DNA from 3 places in the Fictibacillus sp. B-59209 genome. Region 2 is predicted to be linked to each of the others. Evidence: riboswitches for the same ligand, from Rfam matches in the RefSeq annotation. Region 2 holds a riboswitch; each other region holds the start of a gene.
The links. Region 2 has a riboswitch for S-adenosylmethionine ahead of P4361_RS01230 (alpha/beta hydrolase). Riboswitches for the same ligand answer to the same signal wherever they lie in the genome.
Positions count from the first base shown of each region.

Region 1: linked by a shared signal. The riboswitch ahead of mtnK (S-methyl-5-thioribose kinase) and the one ahead of P4361_RS01230 (alpha/beta hydrolase) in region 2 are both predicted to bind S-adenosylmethionine.
Region 3: linked by a shared signal. The riboswitch ahead of P4361_RS09270 (methionine biosynthesis PLP-dependent protein) and the one ahead of P4361_RS01230 (alpha/beta hydrolase) in region 2 are both predicted to bind S-adenosylmethionine.

Region 1 is NZ_JARMMC010000018.1:506,309-508,585, reverse strand. It holds gene mtnK (S-methyl-5-thioribose kinase) at 1-937, opposite strand, end outside; SAM riboswitch class I at 1,019-1,172, opposite strand; gene P4361_RS15440 (carbon-nitrogen family hydrolase) at 1,265-2,062, opposite strand; gene P4361_RS15435 (pyridoxal phosphate-dependent aminotransferase) at 2,148-2,277, shown strand, end outside.
Region 2 is NZ_JARMMC010000003.1:11,253-13,529, reverse strand. It holds gene P4361_RS01235 (bile acid:sodium symporter family protein) at 1-500, opposite strand, end outside; SAM riboswitch class I at 866-973, shown strand; gene P4361_RS01230 (alpha/beta hydrolase) at 1,116-1,928, shown strand.
Region 3 is NZ_JARMMC010000014.1:53,147-55,423, forward strand. It holds gene P4361_RS09265 (hypothetical protein) at 136-438, opposite strand; SAM riboswitch class I at 911-1,026, shown strand; gene P4361_RS09270 (methionine biosynthesis PLP-dependent protein) at 1,101-2,219, shown strand; gene metC (cystathionine beta-lyase) at 2,212-2,277, shown strand, end outside.

The DNA.
Region 1 (2,277 bases), on a different contig from region 2:
ACAGTTCTCTGTAACGGGCAGTGAAGGTTTCCCAAGTGTCTTTGATCACGCTGAGCAAATAGCTCTGATATTCTTCGCGCCTAAGAGAGTCAGAGATATGAAAGGACTGTGAGGCATGATTCAATGCAATATTGGCAAAAAAGTGGGCGATATCAAAGCCTTGAGGCCCATAATAAGCAAACTCGGAATCTATTAATTTTGTAGAAGTTTCGGTAACGAAAATACTTCCGGTATGGAGGTCACCATGCAACAGAGCCTCTGCACGCGTCAAAAATTTATATTTTAGAGAGGCAGCTCTCTGTTTGAGGAGAGTATCACTCCATAGTTCGGAAACGGCCTCCTTCAGCTCGGAAGGAAAATCGTTGGTGTCGATGTCATAAAACGGGTCAGTAAATACAAGGTCTTCGGTAATCTTGCAGAGTTCAGGGTTTGTAAACGTCTGGACAAGCTCTTTCTTCTCGAAAGGATGCAAGTAAAAATCACTCGTATAGAACAGGCTTTTGGCAATAAATGTGCCGATGTGCTGTGCGAGATGAGGATATTTGACCCCTTCGATCAGACCTTTCCGCAGAATCACGTGAGAAGATAAGTCTTCCATTACAGTGAGAGCGAGATCCTGGTCTGTATAAAAAACTTCTGGAACATGCTCAGGAGCAAATTCTGCTGATTTTATTAAAGAGCTGCTTTCAATCCTTGCCCTGTCCAGTGTAAGCGGCCAGCTTTCTCCCACGACTTTGGCATAGGGAAGTGCCTGCTTTACGATAATGGATTTACCTGTATCTTCTTCGATTAGCCGAAAAACAAGGTTAAGATTACCGTCACCAATCTCATTGACTTTAATGTTTTGATAATCAGATAACAGTTCGAGTTTTTGTGCCAGCTCCACCACGGTTTGTTCATTCAGTCGTTCGTAAGATTGTTTGAGGGTTGTTGCCATCTATACTACCTCCGGAATATTTTGTATGTAAAAAGGCCTCTTTTCTGTAAGAAAAGAGGCCTGGATGTATAGTTTCCACGCCTCTTATCTTGCAAAACAAAGTTTTGCTGGAATTAGCACCGTGCCATACTGGATCTCCAGGCTTCTAGTAATAGACGCCCCATTTCACAATGGTATTACGGTCGGTTGCTGGGTTTCATCGGGCCAAATTCCCTCCACCTGCTCTTGATAAGAGACAACAAATATAAAATTGTTAGAAAAAACAGAATGCAATAATAATTTACAATGGCAATCATACAATCTTATCCATTGTCTGTCAAATCTTTTTTAATAAAATTCTGGACGTCTGTCTTCAAACACAGGGATTCTGTTTCTTACTTCTTCAACAAGATCAGTGTCGACCTCAGCAAACAAAATGGTCTCTTCTTCTCCGTCTGTCTCTGCAATAATTTCTCCCCAGGGATCAATGACCATCGTGTGACCTGCGAAAGTGTTGTTCTTATCACTGCCGACCCGGTTGCATGCCACAACGTAGCATTGGTTCTCAATGGCTCTTGTTATTAGCAGGTTCCGCCAGTGGCTCAGCCGCTGCGCCGGCCACTCGGCAGGAACAAACAGGATAGAGGCGCCTTCAAGAATATGGGCGCGAATCCATTCAGGGAAACGGATATCATAGCAGATGACACCGGCAGCAGGAACGTTTTCCAGCATGAAATTTCCTTTGCGGGAGCCCGGAGCAATATATTTTTCTTCCTGCATTAGCCGGATCAGATGGAGTTTACTGTATTCGCCGGTCTGCTCACCTTTTCGGTTAAAGGCATACATGGTGTTATAGATTCCTTCATCCGTTTTCTTAGCGATGGAACCTGCAACAATGTTCACTTGGTATTTGCTGGCAAGGCCGCTCATTAATCGTTTGATCTCATCGCCGTTTGTATCTCCTATCTCATCTAACCTTTCTAGATCATAGCCTGTAGTCCACAGTTCAGGAAGAACAATCACATCAGGTTTTTTCATTGCTGCCTGTTCAATTCTTTCTGAAGCCCTCTTAATATTTTCCTTGGGATTGCCAAGCTGAATATCCATTTGAATCGCTGCAACAGTAAGTTTCATGCTATCCTCCATTAAAACGTTTTGACAGATTTTAATTAAGCGTATAACATAATTGATTAGAATTTCAAGAAAATTACGAAAGACAGGATGTGTAACCGTGAAACAATTTCAGCAAGCAGAAGCTTTATCGCGGCTGCCCGAACAATTTTTTGCAAAGCTGGTAGCCAAGGTGAGTGCTGCTGCTTCTAAAGGGCATGATATTATCAACCTTGGCCAGGGAAACCCTG
Region 2 (2,277 bases):
ACGAACAAACCAATCAATAAAAGTTTCCCGTTCACATGAACCAAATACGGGGTGGCAACCGAAGCATTGATGGCGACCACAGCACTCATGCAAATTTTAGAAACTGGAGAGATTCTTTTCCCGAGTGTGTTCTTTATTTCTCCCTTCGTCCAATGATTGAGCAGCATGCCAATGACAGATGGGATCACGATCATAATCAACAGGTCCTTCACCATGGACCATTCATCAATGGAGACGGTTTCTCCGACAAACAGTGATAGGCTGTAAGGAACGACGATCGGCGATAATAGTGTATCAATCAATATAATGGAAAGCGCGAGGGTGCTGTTCCCCCGATAGATGGATACCCAGATGCTGCTTGTCACGCCGCACGGTATGACCATCGCCAATACGAGTCCGGTTATGGTAAGGGAATCCGAGGAAAACGCAATGTGCCCGACTCCCCACGCCCATATCGGCATTATGATATGCAGGATGATGAGTGCTGCAAACTTAAATATTTTATAATATAAATTAATATACTATTAGAGTAATAGACTCAGACGGAAGAAGGCTAATCGTGTTAGAAAAGTTAAACCACCAGCTGGAAAGATTTATGCCATTTATTACACCCGCAAGTGTGATCCTTGGAATTTTGCTTACGAGCGAACTAAAGGGTTTGCTTGTGCCAGGCACCGCAATTACATACTTGTGTAATTCAGGTGCCTGGCACCCTACAAAAAAGGCGCAGGCTATTGTATATTTTTGAATCCCTCTCCTCGCCAGGTGCATAGGATGTGTGCATACTCATTTGAGATAGCTGTCCAAAACAGATTTTTTAATTGACAAACTATTAATTCTATTTTACATTAAATGAAATTAAATATTCTTATCCAGAGAGGTGGAGGGAATTGACCCTGAGAAACCTCGGCAACAGACTCTTTTATGAGCACTGTGCCAATTTCAACAAGCTTCTTTGCTTGGAAGATAAGAATTGTGTTGATCATTCTTCGGTCTCTTCAACCCCTTCTTATGTTTCCATAAACATAGGAAGGGGTTTTTTATCGAATCAATTCCTACTAAATAGATATGAATAGTTATTTTAAATGATAAACGTTAAATGAGGAGTTGGTGATATGGAAAAACACGACTGTATACACTGGAAGGGAAAAAGGCTTACCGCAACCGTGCATTATCCTAAATCCGTGCTAAGCAAAAATAAGATATCCCCTGCCGTTATTATTTGCCATGGATTTACAAGCAACCGGATTGGTGTGGACCGATTGTTTGTTAAAACGGCACAGCAGCTTTCTTCGAACGGATTTGTTGTAGTTCGGTTTGATTATTCGGGCTGCGGGGAGAGTGAGGGGAATTATGGGGAAAACAGCTTTGAAGATCTAATCGACCAAACATACGCTGCCGTTAGCTTTGCCTTGGAGCTTCCTAACGTTGATTCTGACCAGATTACCCTGCTTGGCCATAGCCTTGGAGGAGCAGTCGCTGTACACTCTGCGGCCCGTGACGAAAGGGTTAAACAGTTAATCCTCTGGTCTGCGGTAGGACGGCCGTTTGATGACATCGTAAATATCGTGGGTGAAGAAGAATATAGCCATCTATTCATTAAAGGATTCGTGGATCATTTAGGTTATTCCCTGACCACAAAATTTCTGCAGTCCCTCAAAAATTCCAATCCGTTAGACCAGCTATCACAGTTTTCCGGTGATGTGCTGCTCGTTCACGGAACGGACGACAATGAAATTCCAGCCCATTATTGCGGGGAATTCTTTGAGAATACACAAAAAAGATCATGTGGAAAAAGCAAGATTCGGCTTATTAAAGGCGCCAACCATACCTTCTCATCCATCATGCACTTCAATGAACTGATCACTGTAACCTCCGATTGGCTCATAAATGATTCCAATTTGATGGTGCCAGGCACCGGCTTTTGACACTTGTGTAAAAGCGGTGCCTGGCACCTGTATTGATAGCGATGGTATTCCAATGAAAACTGACCGGGTTTATCGCATTTACCGAAAATCTGTCCAGATACAATGTTTTTTGTGTGAGCCGCGCTAACACATATACTAAACTTGCCAACAACAGGATAACTGCCGCAACTAATTTTTTCACTTCTTCATCTTCCTTTTTTTAAAAAAATCTGCACCTTCGTGGTCTTTAAGCTGCTGCAGAATCTCTTTCCACTTTGAAAGATACAGCAAATGGGCTTGGTCTTTTTTGATCTTTCAATTAAGAAAGCCGCAAAAAACTTTCACATTGTCCCCTTCTGCATTCCATATC
Region 3 (2,277 bases), on a different contig from region 2:
TTAAAAGAAATACACCTGCCAACCAAGGCAGCACCATATAAAGCAGATAAGAGGCCAACATGCCATCACCAAATTTATGACTTTGGTGATAGCATGTTTCATTTTCTTCGCTTTCATTCAAAACGAAGGGCATTTCTATTTTACAGGTGCAATAAAAAAGGAACAGTATTTTGAATTAATGAACAGTTGATGTAATCGAATATCCAGCTGTTCATCTATAGATTTCGGAATGGTTATCACTCCTTTTTTATTAATCTTTATATATTTGGCTCCCTTTACTTCGTTTATGGTATTGGCCTGAATGATGATTGAGTCGTCTTTTTTACATACAGTGAGGAGGTCATTTTCGGTTATATTAAATTCCTCTCTCCAAACGGCAGGCAGCAAGATGACACGATTTTTACCAGGCATATAGTATTTATCTGTCTCAACTATCAACTGTCAGACTCCCTTAATTAGTAGTTTTTAATAAATATTACCATTCCTAACATTTTTTCAAACTGATAAAAACGTTTCAATTTTACTTAGAAGATTTAGGTTAAAAGCTTTTAATTGCTTAATTTCTGTGCGTAAACCGACTATTTACCTGCGAATATGGTAAATGGAACCAGTGTTTTCTGAAAACCTCTTTAAATACAGGACTAAAATCATCTGGTGTAAATGTAATAAAGGTAGGTGCTGATTGAGAAAAACAAAAAAAGAAAAAAGTATCTCATCGTTTATCAGAAGAGTTAGCCCTTTTACTAAAGTACGTCCCGAGTTTTAACTTTCGAGTACCTTACCAATACAGCCGCCAATGTAATAAAAAGGTTAGTTGAAATTTTAAAAAAGCAATATTTTTTGAAATACCTATTGAAACATTCAGAATATTATTGTAGAGTATAAATTACAATTTGATACGTGATTTGTTTTCTTATCAAGAGAGGTAGAGGGAATGGCCCGATGATACCTCAGCAACCTTCAGCCGCGGATGGCTGAAAAGGTGCTAAATCCATCAAGTTCGTTAATGAACTTGAAAGATAAGAAGAACGACAATTGATATTTCTCAAAAGTCTTCTTCTTAGAAGGCTTTTTTTATTTTATTTATTAGGAGGATCTCCATGTATAAAACGGAAACAAAGCTTGCTCAGATCGGCAACCGAAGTGAAGACCGGACAGGATCAGTTAATCCGCCCGTTTATTTTTCAACCGCTTATCGCCATACCGGGATAGGAGAATCAAGCGGGTATGATTACATACGCACCGGCAATCCGACACGCCAGCTGCTTGAACAGGCGATCGCGGACCTGGAGGGAGCGGACCAAGGCTTTGCTTGCAGTTCGGGAATGGCCGCGATCGCCACCATCCTCTCCCTTTTTCAATCAGGGGATGAATGGATCGTATCCAGCGATTTATACGGCGGTACTTATCGGTTATTGGAAGAAGGCTATAAAAAATGGGGGCTGTCCTGTAAATACGCAGACACGGCGAATCCTCTTGAAATTAAACAGGCGATTACTGCGAATACCAAAGCGATTTTTCTGGAGACCCCGACAAATCCTTTAATGGAAACTTGTGATATCCAGGCGATTGCTTCTATTGGAAAGGAACATGGTCTCCTCGTGATTGTAGACAATACATTCTATACGCCTTTGCTTCAAAAGCCGATAGAACTTGGGGCAGATATCGTCATCCATAGTGCGACAAAATATCTTGGGGGACACAACGATGTACTCGCAGGACTCGTTGCTGCAAAAGGAGAAAAATTATGTGAAGAATTGTCCTATCATCATAATGCTACGGGTGCCGTTTTAAGCCCTTTTGACGCCTGGCTGTTGATGAGAGGCATGAAAACCTTGGCATTAAGGATGAAAAAGCATGAAGAAAACGCAAAGGCGGTCGTCGGTTTTCTCCAAGAACATGAAGCTGTTACGGATGTGCTTTACCCAGGAAAAGGTGGAATGATTTCCTTCCGGCTTCGTAACGAAGAATGGATTCCCTACTTTCTAAAAGGAATTTCACTGATCACATTTGCGGAAAGCTTGGGCGGTGTCGAAAGCTTCGTCACCTATCCGGCCACTCAGACCCATGCCGATATTCCGGATGACATTCGCATCAAGCGAGGGGTGTGCAACCGGCTCCTTCGGCTGTCTGTTGGAATTGAAGATGAAAATGACCTTATAGATGACTTATCGCAAGCACTTCAAATTGTTCAGAATGAGGCAATCCCCCATGAGTGACTATTCCTGTTATAATTTTCAAACCAAATTGCTGCATCATAAGCATAAGACCGATCCG